Regions from separate parts of the Martelella mediterranea DSM 17316 genome, predicted to be linked through region 2. Evidence: riboswitches for the same ligand, from Rfam matches in the RefSeq annotation. Region 2 holds a riboswitch; the other holds the start of a gene.

Region 1 (3,628 bases), 2.3 Mb from region 2:
AAAAGCTGCGGCAAGAAGGTTGCAAGCGTAGAATAGCCCCAGGCCGCCAGCGAGCCGAGCATGACCAGCGCGTTCATGTCGGGCGACAGCCGCCTGAACGAGGCCGTCCCATGGCGGATGAAGCGGCGTCCGGGACCGAACACCACAACGGTCGCCAGCACGAAGTAAAGGATATGCAGCGGGAAGACGCCAACGGCGTTCATCAAGGCATGGCCGAGCGACGGGATCAGGTGCGAGCCCATTTCCAGCACGAACAGCGGCAGGGTGAAAATCAGCGCCACCAGGAAATCGCGCTTCAGCGCGGCCTGCTCCTTCGCCCTGATATCCGCATGGGTCTCGGTTTCCGCCGTGGCATCGGTGATACGGCGCGGCGTATAACCGGCCCCCTCGACGGCGGTCATCAGCGCGGCGCTATCGGCGGCGGCCTCGATGGTCGCCCGTTCGCTTGCAAGGTTCACATGCGCCGAGACGACGCCGGGCACGGCCATCAGCGCGCGTTCGACATTGCCGACGCAGGAGGCGCAGTGCATGCCTTCGATGCCGAGTTCGATGGTCTCGAGCGCCACGCCATAGCCGGCCTTCCCGATCGCAGCGACCACGTCGCCGGCGGCCGTCGGGTCTGCAAGCGTGACATCGGCCGTCTCTGTGGCGAGGTTGACGGAGACCGCCGAAACGCCCTCCACCCGGCCGACGACCCGCTCGACGCTGCTGACACAGGAGGCGCAGGTCATGCCTGTCACCGGAAGGGTGATGTGGGCAGGCTTTTTCGCAAGCGTCTGTTCCATGGTCGGTTTTCCTTCTTGGTGCGTGGCGCGCCGCTTGCTCCAAACAATCTCCCCCCTTGAGGGGGAGATGCCCCGACAGGGGCAGAGAGGGGTACAGCGCCAGCCTATGCGCTCTGAGTTCGCCGAGAGGGTTCACCCCTCTCTGTCGCGTTCGCGACATCTCCCCCTCAAGGGGGGAGATTGTTGGCTGCGGCGTTTCCGGAACGAAGCAATCTCAGTCGAACCCGGATCGGCCGGTCTGGCTCACCCCTTCACGTCGTAGCCGGCATCCTCGACGGCCTTTACAGCCTGCTCGCGCGTTGCCGGCGCATTTAAAGCAAACCGCGCCTCGTGTTTCTCGAGGCTGACATCCACGTCGGAAATGCCCGGCACAGCGGAAAGCGCCTTGGTCACGGTCGTTATGCAGCCACCGCAGCCCATGCCTTCAATCTTCAAGGTCTCGGTCATTGACATTCTCCTTCTGGAACCTGTTGCGGCAGAGATGGGGCTTCCAGTTGCTGGAAGGTCAAGAGCGATCCGTTGATTTTTCTTGTCACCGCGCTTGAAAACCGCCGGAAGCTCTGTCTTTGCTTGCGGAAACAGGAGGTAAAACACCATGGACCTGCATATCTGGCTCGCCTTTGCCGCCGCCTCGACAGCGCTGCTGCTGATCCCTGGGCCGACGGTGCTGCTGGTGCTGAGCTATGCCTTGAGCCAGGGCCGGCGGGTGGCGCTGGCGACGGTCGCGGGCGTCGCGCTCGGCGATTTCATCGCCATGACCGCCTCGCTGGCCGGCCTCGGCGCGCTGGTGCTGGCCTCGGCGCAACTGTTCATGGTGCTGAAATGGATCGGCGCGGCCTATCTCGTCTATCTCGGCTTCAAGCTGTTTCGCAGCAAGGGCGTCGGCGATGCCGTGCCCTCGGCGTCGGAAGCCGCCCTCCCGCCCCGGCATGTCTTCACCCATGCCCTGATGGTGACCGCTCTCAACCCGAAATCGATCGTGTTCTTCATCGCCTTCGTGCCGCAATTCGTGAAGCCGGAAGCGCCGCTCGCGCCGCAATTCGCCATCCTGATTTCGACCTTCGTCACCCTCGCCGCGCTCAACGCGCTGGCCTATGCGCTTGCCGCCGACAGGCTTCGGAAAAAGCTCGCCTCCCCGGTCGTCACCGCCCTTCTGCCCCACCTCGGCGGCGGCGCGCTGATGGCCATGGGCATTGCCACGGCGGCATGGCGACGGGCGGCGTCGTAAGCCGGGAATATTGACGCCTGCCCCGTGCGGCGCTATTGACTTCTTCCTCGTGGTGATTTGGCCGGCCGGCTTGCAGCCACGTTAAACAAGTCGCTAAAGGGCCGAGCGAGCGGAAGCCCCCGGCCTGCGATTTGTGCGCGGCCGGTTTTCTGTTTGTATGGATGTGAACATGCCTATCAAGATTCCAGACACACTGCCCGCCTATGAAACGCTGATTGCGGAAGGCGTGCGGGTCAAGACGGAAACGGTTGCGGAGCGGCAGGATATCCGCCCGCTGCACTTCGGGCTGCTCAATCTCATGCCGAACAAGATCAAGACCGAGCTGCAGTTCGCGCGCCTGCTCGGCGCCTCGCCGCTGCAGATCGAGCTGTCGCTGATCCGCGTCGGCGGCCACAAGGCCAAGAACACGCCGATCGAGCATCTTCTGTCGTTCTACAATACCTGGGACGAGGTTGCGGACCGCAAGTTCGACGGCTTCATCATCACCGGCGCGCCGATCGAGACACTCGCCTTCGAGGAGGTCACCTATTGGGATGAGCTGAAGGAAATCCTCGACTGGACGACCACCCATTGCCATTCGACGATGAATATTTGCTGGGGCGCGATGGCGGCGGCCTATCACTTTCACGGCGTCGCCAAGCATCTTCTCGACAAGAAGGCCTTCGGCATCTATCGCCACCAGAACCTGAAGCCGTCCTCGATCTATCTCAACGGCTTTTCCGACGATTTCCAGGTTCCGGTGTCGCGCTGGACCGAGGTGCGGCGCGCGGAACTGGCGAGTGCTTCCGGCATGGAAATCCTGATCGATTCCGACGAGGTCGGGCCGTGCCTGGCGCACGAGGAATTCGCCAACCGGCTCTACATGTTCAACCATATCGAATATGATTCGAACTCGCTTGGCGATGAATACCGGCGCGATGTCGAAGCCAACGTACCGGTCGACCTGCCGCACAATTATTTCCCCGGCGACGACCCGGCGCGCACGCCGCAGAACCGCTGGCGCTCGCATGCCCATCTCTTGTTCGGCAACTGGATCAACGAGGTCTACCAGACCACGCCCTATCATCTGGAAGAAATCGGGATCGACCGACAGATCGATCGGGAGGGCGCTTGAAGCCCTCCCCTTTCCGGCGCAGTATCGCGCCGCAATGACATATCGCGGAGAAAAGCAATGAACACGCCCCAGGACTTCGGAAAAACCCGAGACGGACAGGCGGTAGAACGGGTCACGATCTCCGGCGGCGGACTGACCGCCAATATCCTGAACTGGGGCGCGGTGGTGCAGGACCTGCGCCTGGACGGCCACCCGCACGCGCTGGTGCTGGGCTTCGACACGTTCGAGCACTATCTCGACTATTCGCCCTATTTCGGCGCGACGCCCGGACGCTCCTCCAACCGCATCGCCGATGGCCGCTTCACCATCGACGGCACGGAATACCAAGTCGACCGCAATGAAAACGGCGTCACCAATCTCCACGGCGGCAGCGACGGCACCGGCGTCAGCCTCTGGGAATTCGAGGAGATCGGCGAGGATCGGGTGACGCTGAAGATCGTGGACCGCGACGGCCGCGGCGGCTTTCCGGGCAATTGCACGATCCGCGCCCATTTTCAGCTC
Region 2 (3,628 bases):
ACGGCGAGGACTTTCAACGACGCAGGCTTTCAAAAGCGCCCGGCCCTGAAAGGGTGCGGCTGGAATGGCCCCCGAGGGCGTCAAAATCCTCGCGCGATGCTCAAGCATCGCTCTGCGGTGTTTTCCTACTCGGATAGCCATTCCAGCGCGCATCATATGGGTCCTAATCATCGGTCCTTGGTATTAGATAAGCTTTCGGGAGACACATTGCGCTGAGGGCGCAACCGGCAATAAATACCGGACAAAACCCGCCGCCCCTTGCTCGTTTAGAATTGAATGTCTAAATGTTTGCAAGGAAAAAACGGGAGTCCTTCATGATCGCGCTGTTCGAGACGATTTACTACGCACTTGAAATCTATAAGTGGGTGATCATCGCCAGCGCCATTTTCTCCTGGCTCTACGCTTTCAACATCATCAATGCACACAGCCCGTTCATCAACTCGATCGGGCGCGGGCTCTACGCGGTCACCGAGCCGGTCTACCGGCCGATCCGCAATTTCCTGCCCAATCTCGGCGGGATCGACATCTCGCCGGTGATCGTGCTTCTGATCGTGTTCTTCCTGCAGCGCCTGATCCTCACCGGCGTCATGCCGCGGCTCTACTGAGCACGGCCGCAAGGCCTGCCGCAACGCAGAATTGATCCGCTCATCCGGCCTTGAAGTGCTTGGAAAGCTTCAGGCCCTGCGCCTGATAGTTTGAGCCGAGGCCCGCGCCATAAAGGGTCTCGGGCATTTCCAGCATGTTCTCATAGATCAGCCGGCCGACGATCTGTCCGTGTTCGAGGATGAACGGCACCTCGTGGCTGCGCACCTCCAGCACCGCCCGCGCGCCCTTGCCGCCGGCGCCCGCATGGCCGAAGCCGGGATCGAAAAAGCCGGCATAATGCACCCGGAATTCGCCCACCAGCGGATCGAACGGCGTCATCTCGGCGGCACAGAGCGGCGGCACGTGAACGGCCTCGCGCGAGACCAGAATGTAGAATTCATCCGGATCGAGGATCAGTTCGCCCTTGCCGCGGCCATGGATCGGCTCCCAGAAATCGAGAATGTCGTAACCGGCCTTGCGGTCGACATCGATCACGCCGGTATGGTGCTTGCCGCGATAGCCGACCAGCCCCTCGCCCGCCAGATCGATCGACAGCGCGATCCCGCCGCCGGAGACATTCGGCATCTCGCTCGCCACCAGCGTCTCGCGCTCATGGAGCGCCAGAAGCGCTGCCTCGGTGAGAACGGATTGCCCCGTGCGGAAGCGGATCTGCGACAGCCGCGATCCCTGTCGGACGATGATCGGGAAGGTGCGCGGCGAGATTTCGAGATAGAGCGGGCCCTCGTAGCCGGCCGGGATGATGTCGAATTCCTGGGCGTAATCGGAGATCACCCGGGTGAAGATATCGAGGCGGCCGGTGGAGCTTTTCGGATTGGTCGAGGCCGACAGCCCGTCCTTAAGCTTCAACGCCTCCATCAGTTCCACGATATAGACGCAGCCGGTCTCCAGCACCGCGCCCTCGGTAATGTCGATCTCATGCATGCTGAGGCGGGACAGCTTGTCCTCGACCTTGTGGCCGGGCCCGGGCAGGAAGCTTGCGCGGACGCGATAGGCCTTCGCGCCGAGCCGCAGATCGAGGCTCGCGGGCTGGATCTGGTCGTGATCGCGCGGTGCGCCGGCGATCAGATTTCCGTTCTCAAACAGGCTGGCGATCGCGCGATCTGCCAGAATTCCGGGCTTTTGTGACATGTTTTGCTCCTGTCGGGCGACAAAACCAAGCTTTCAGAATTGACGCAAGCGCTTATAGGGATTATGCCGCCTTTATACCCGTGGTGATTTGGCCGGTCGGCTTGCAGCCACGTTAAACAACTAGCTAAAAGGCCGGGTGAACCGGTCCCTTGGCGACCGGTTTTTTTGTTTGGAGAGATATGATGAAAAAGTCCTGGCGTCCTCAGACCAAGCTCGTTCACGGCGGCAGCCTCCGTTCGCAGTATGGCGAAATGTCGGAGGGCATCTTCCTCACCCAGGGCTTTCTCTACGAGAATTCCGCCGCCGCCGAGGCCCGTTTCAAGGGCGAGGAAGAAGGCTTCATCTACGCCCGCTACGGCAGCCCGACCAATGCGATGTTCGAGCAACGCATGTGCGCGCTGGAAGGTGCGGAGGATGCCCGCGCCACCGCCTCCGGCATGGCCGCCGTTTCCGCCGCGATCCTGTGCCAGTTGAAGGCCGGCGATCATATCGTCGCGGCCCGCGCGCTGTTCGGCTCCTGCCGCTGGGTGGTCGAAACGCTGGCCCCGAAATACGGCATCGAATGCACGCTGGTTGATGGCCGCGACCTTGCCAACTGGGAAGCCGCGATCCGGCCGAATACCAAGCTGTTCTTCCTCGAAAGCCCCACCAACCCGACGCTGGAAGTGGTCGATATCGCCGGCGTCGCGGCACTCGCCAAACAGGCCGGCGCGCGCACCGTGGTCGACAATGTGTTCGCCACGGCGCTCTACCAGAAGCCGCTGGAACTTGGCGCCGACATCGTGGTCTATTCCGCGACCAAGCATATCGACGGTCAGGGCCGGGTCCTTGGGGGTATCGTGCTGTCGTCGAAGGAATGGATCGAGGAAGAGCTGCAGGATTATTTCCGCCATACCGGCCCCGCGCTCTCCCCGTTCAATGCATGGCTGCTCTTGAAGGGGCTCGAAACCTTCCCGCTCCGCGTGCGCCAGCAGACGGAAAGCGCGGGCCGGATCGCCGATTTCCTGGCCGACCAGAAACAGGTCGCCCGCGTCATCTATCCCGGCCGCGACGACCATCCGCAGGCCGATATCGTGAAGAAGCAGATGGCCGCCGGCTCCACCCTGATCGCCTTTGAGCTGAAGGGCGGCAAGGAGGCGGCATTCGCGCTGCAGGACAAGCTCGACATCGTCTCGATCTCCAACAATCTCGGCGATGCCAAGAGCCTGATCACCCATCCGGCGACCACGACGCACAAGAACCTCGCGGAGGAAGCCCGCCTCGAACTTGGCATCACCGGCGGCACCATCCGGTTCTCGGCCGGCATCGAGGATACCGACGACCTCATCGAGGATTTCGCCCAGGCCCTTGCGAAATTGCCAGCTTGAGCCACATTGCCCTGATGAGCGGTTGCGCGATCGCAACCGCGCTGGCCGTCGCCGGGGGATGCCAATGGCCTACAGGGCAATAACCAACGATATCGAGGTCAGCGTCAGGCCGAGCTTCCTTGATGGCCACTCGATGCCGGAAGACAGGCATTTTGTCTGGGCCTATGACATCGAAATCGTCAATCACCGCGCGGAACGGATCGATATCCTCTCCCGCCATTGGACGATTACCAATGCGGAGGGCATTGTCGAGACCGTGTCGGGCAGCGGCATCGCCGGCAAGCAGCCGACGATCGAACCGGGCGCGCGCTACGCCTACCAGTCCGCCGCTCCCCTCGACACGCCCTCCGGCATCATGGTCGGCCACTATATCGCCAGGACCGCCGACAATCGCCTCCTCAAGATCGACATCCCCGCCTTCTCGCTGGATTCGCCCTATGACGCCGGCAGCCGGCATTGATTTCCCGGGCCAGAGAAGTGACATAAAAACCGCCCGTCGATAGCAACGGGCGGCTCAGGCATATTGG

The links. Region 2 has a riboswitch for S-adenosylmethionine ahead of Mame_RS09980 (O-succinylhomoserine sulfhydrylase). Riboswitches for the same ligand answer to the same signal wherever they lie in the genome.
Region 1: another riboswitch for S-adenosylmethionine. It lies ahead of Mame_RS20535 (homoserine O-succinyltransferase); the one in region 2 lies ahead of Mame_RS09980 (O-succinylhomoserine sulfhydrylase).

Annotation. Positions count from the first base shown of each region.
Region 1 covers NZ_CP020330.1:4,397,415-4,401,042, forward strand. The annotation lists gene Mame_RS20520 (heavy metal translocating P-type ATPase) at 1-785, opposite strand, end outside; gene Mame_RS20525 (heavy-metal-associated domain-containing protein) at 1,029-1,232, opposite strand; gene Mame_RS20530 (LysE family translocator) at 1,381-2,013, shown strand; SAM riboswitch at 2,053-2,130, shown strand; gene Mame_RS20535 (homoserine O-succinyltransferase) at 2,183-3,127, shown strand; gene Mame_RS20540 (aldose epimerase family protein) at 3,185-3,628, shown strand, end outside.
Region 2 covers NZ_CP020330.1:2,137,441-2,141,068, reverse strand. The annotation lists gene Mame_RS09990 (YggT family protein) at 315-605, shown strand; gene Mame_RS09985 (2'-deoxycytidine 5'-triphosphate deaminase) at 646-1,734, opposite strand; SAM riboswitch at 1,805-1,882, shown strand; gene Mame_RS09980 (O-succinylhomoserine sulfhydrylase) at 1,917-3,101, shown strand; gene apaG (Co2+/Mg2+ efflux protein ApaG) at 3,166-3,561, shown strand.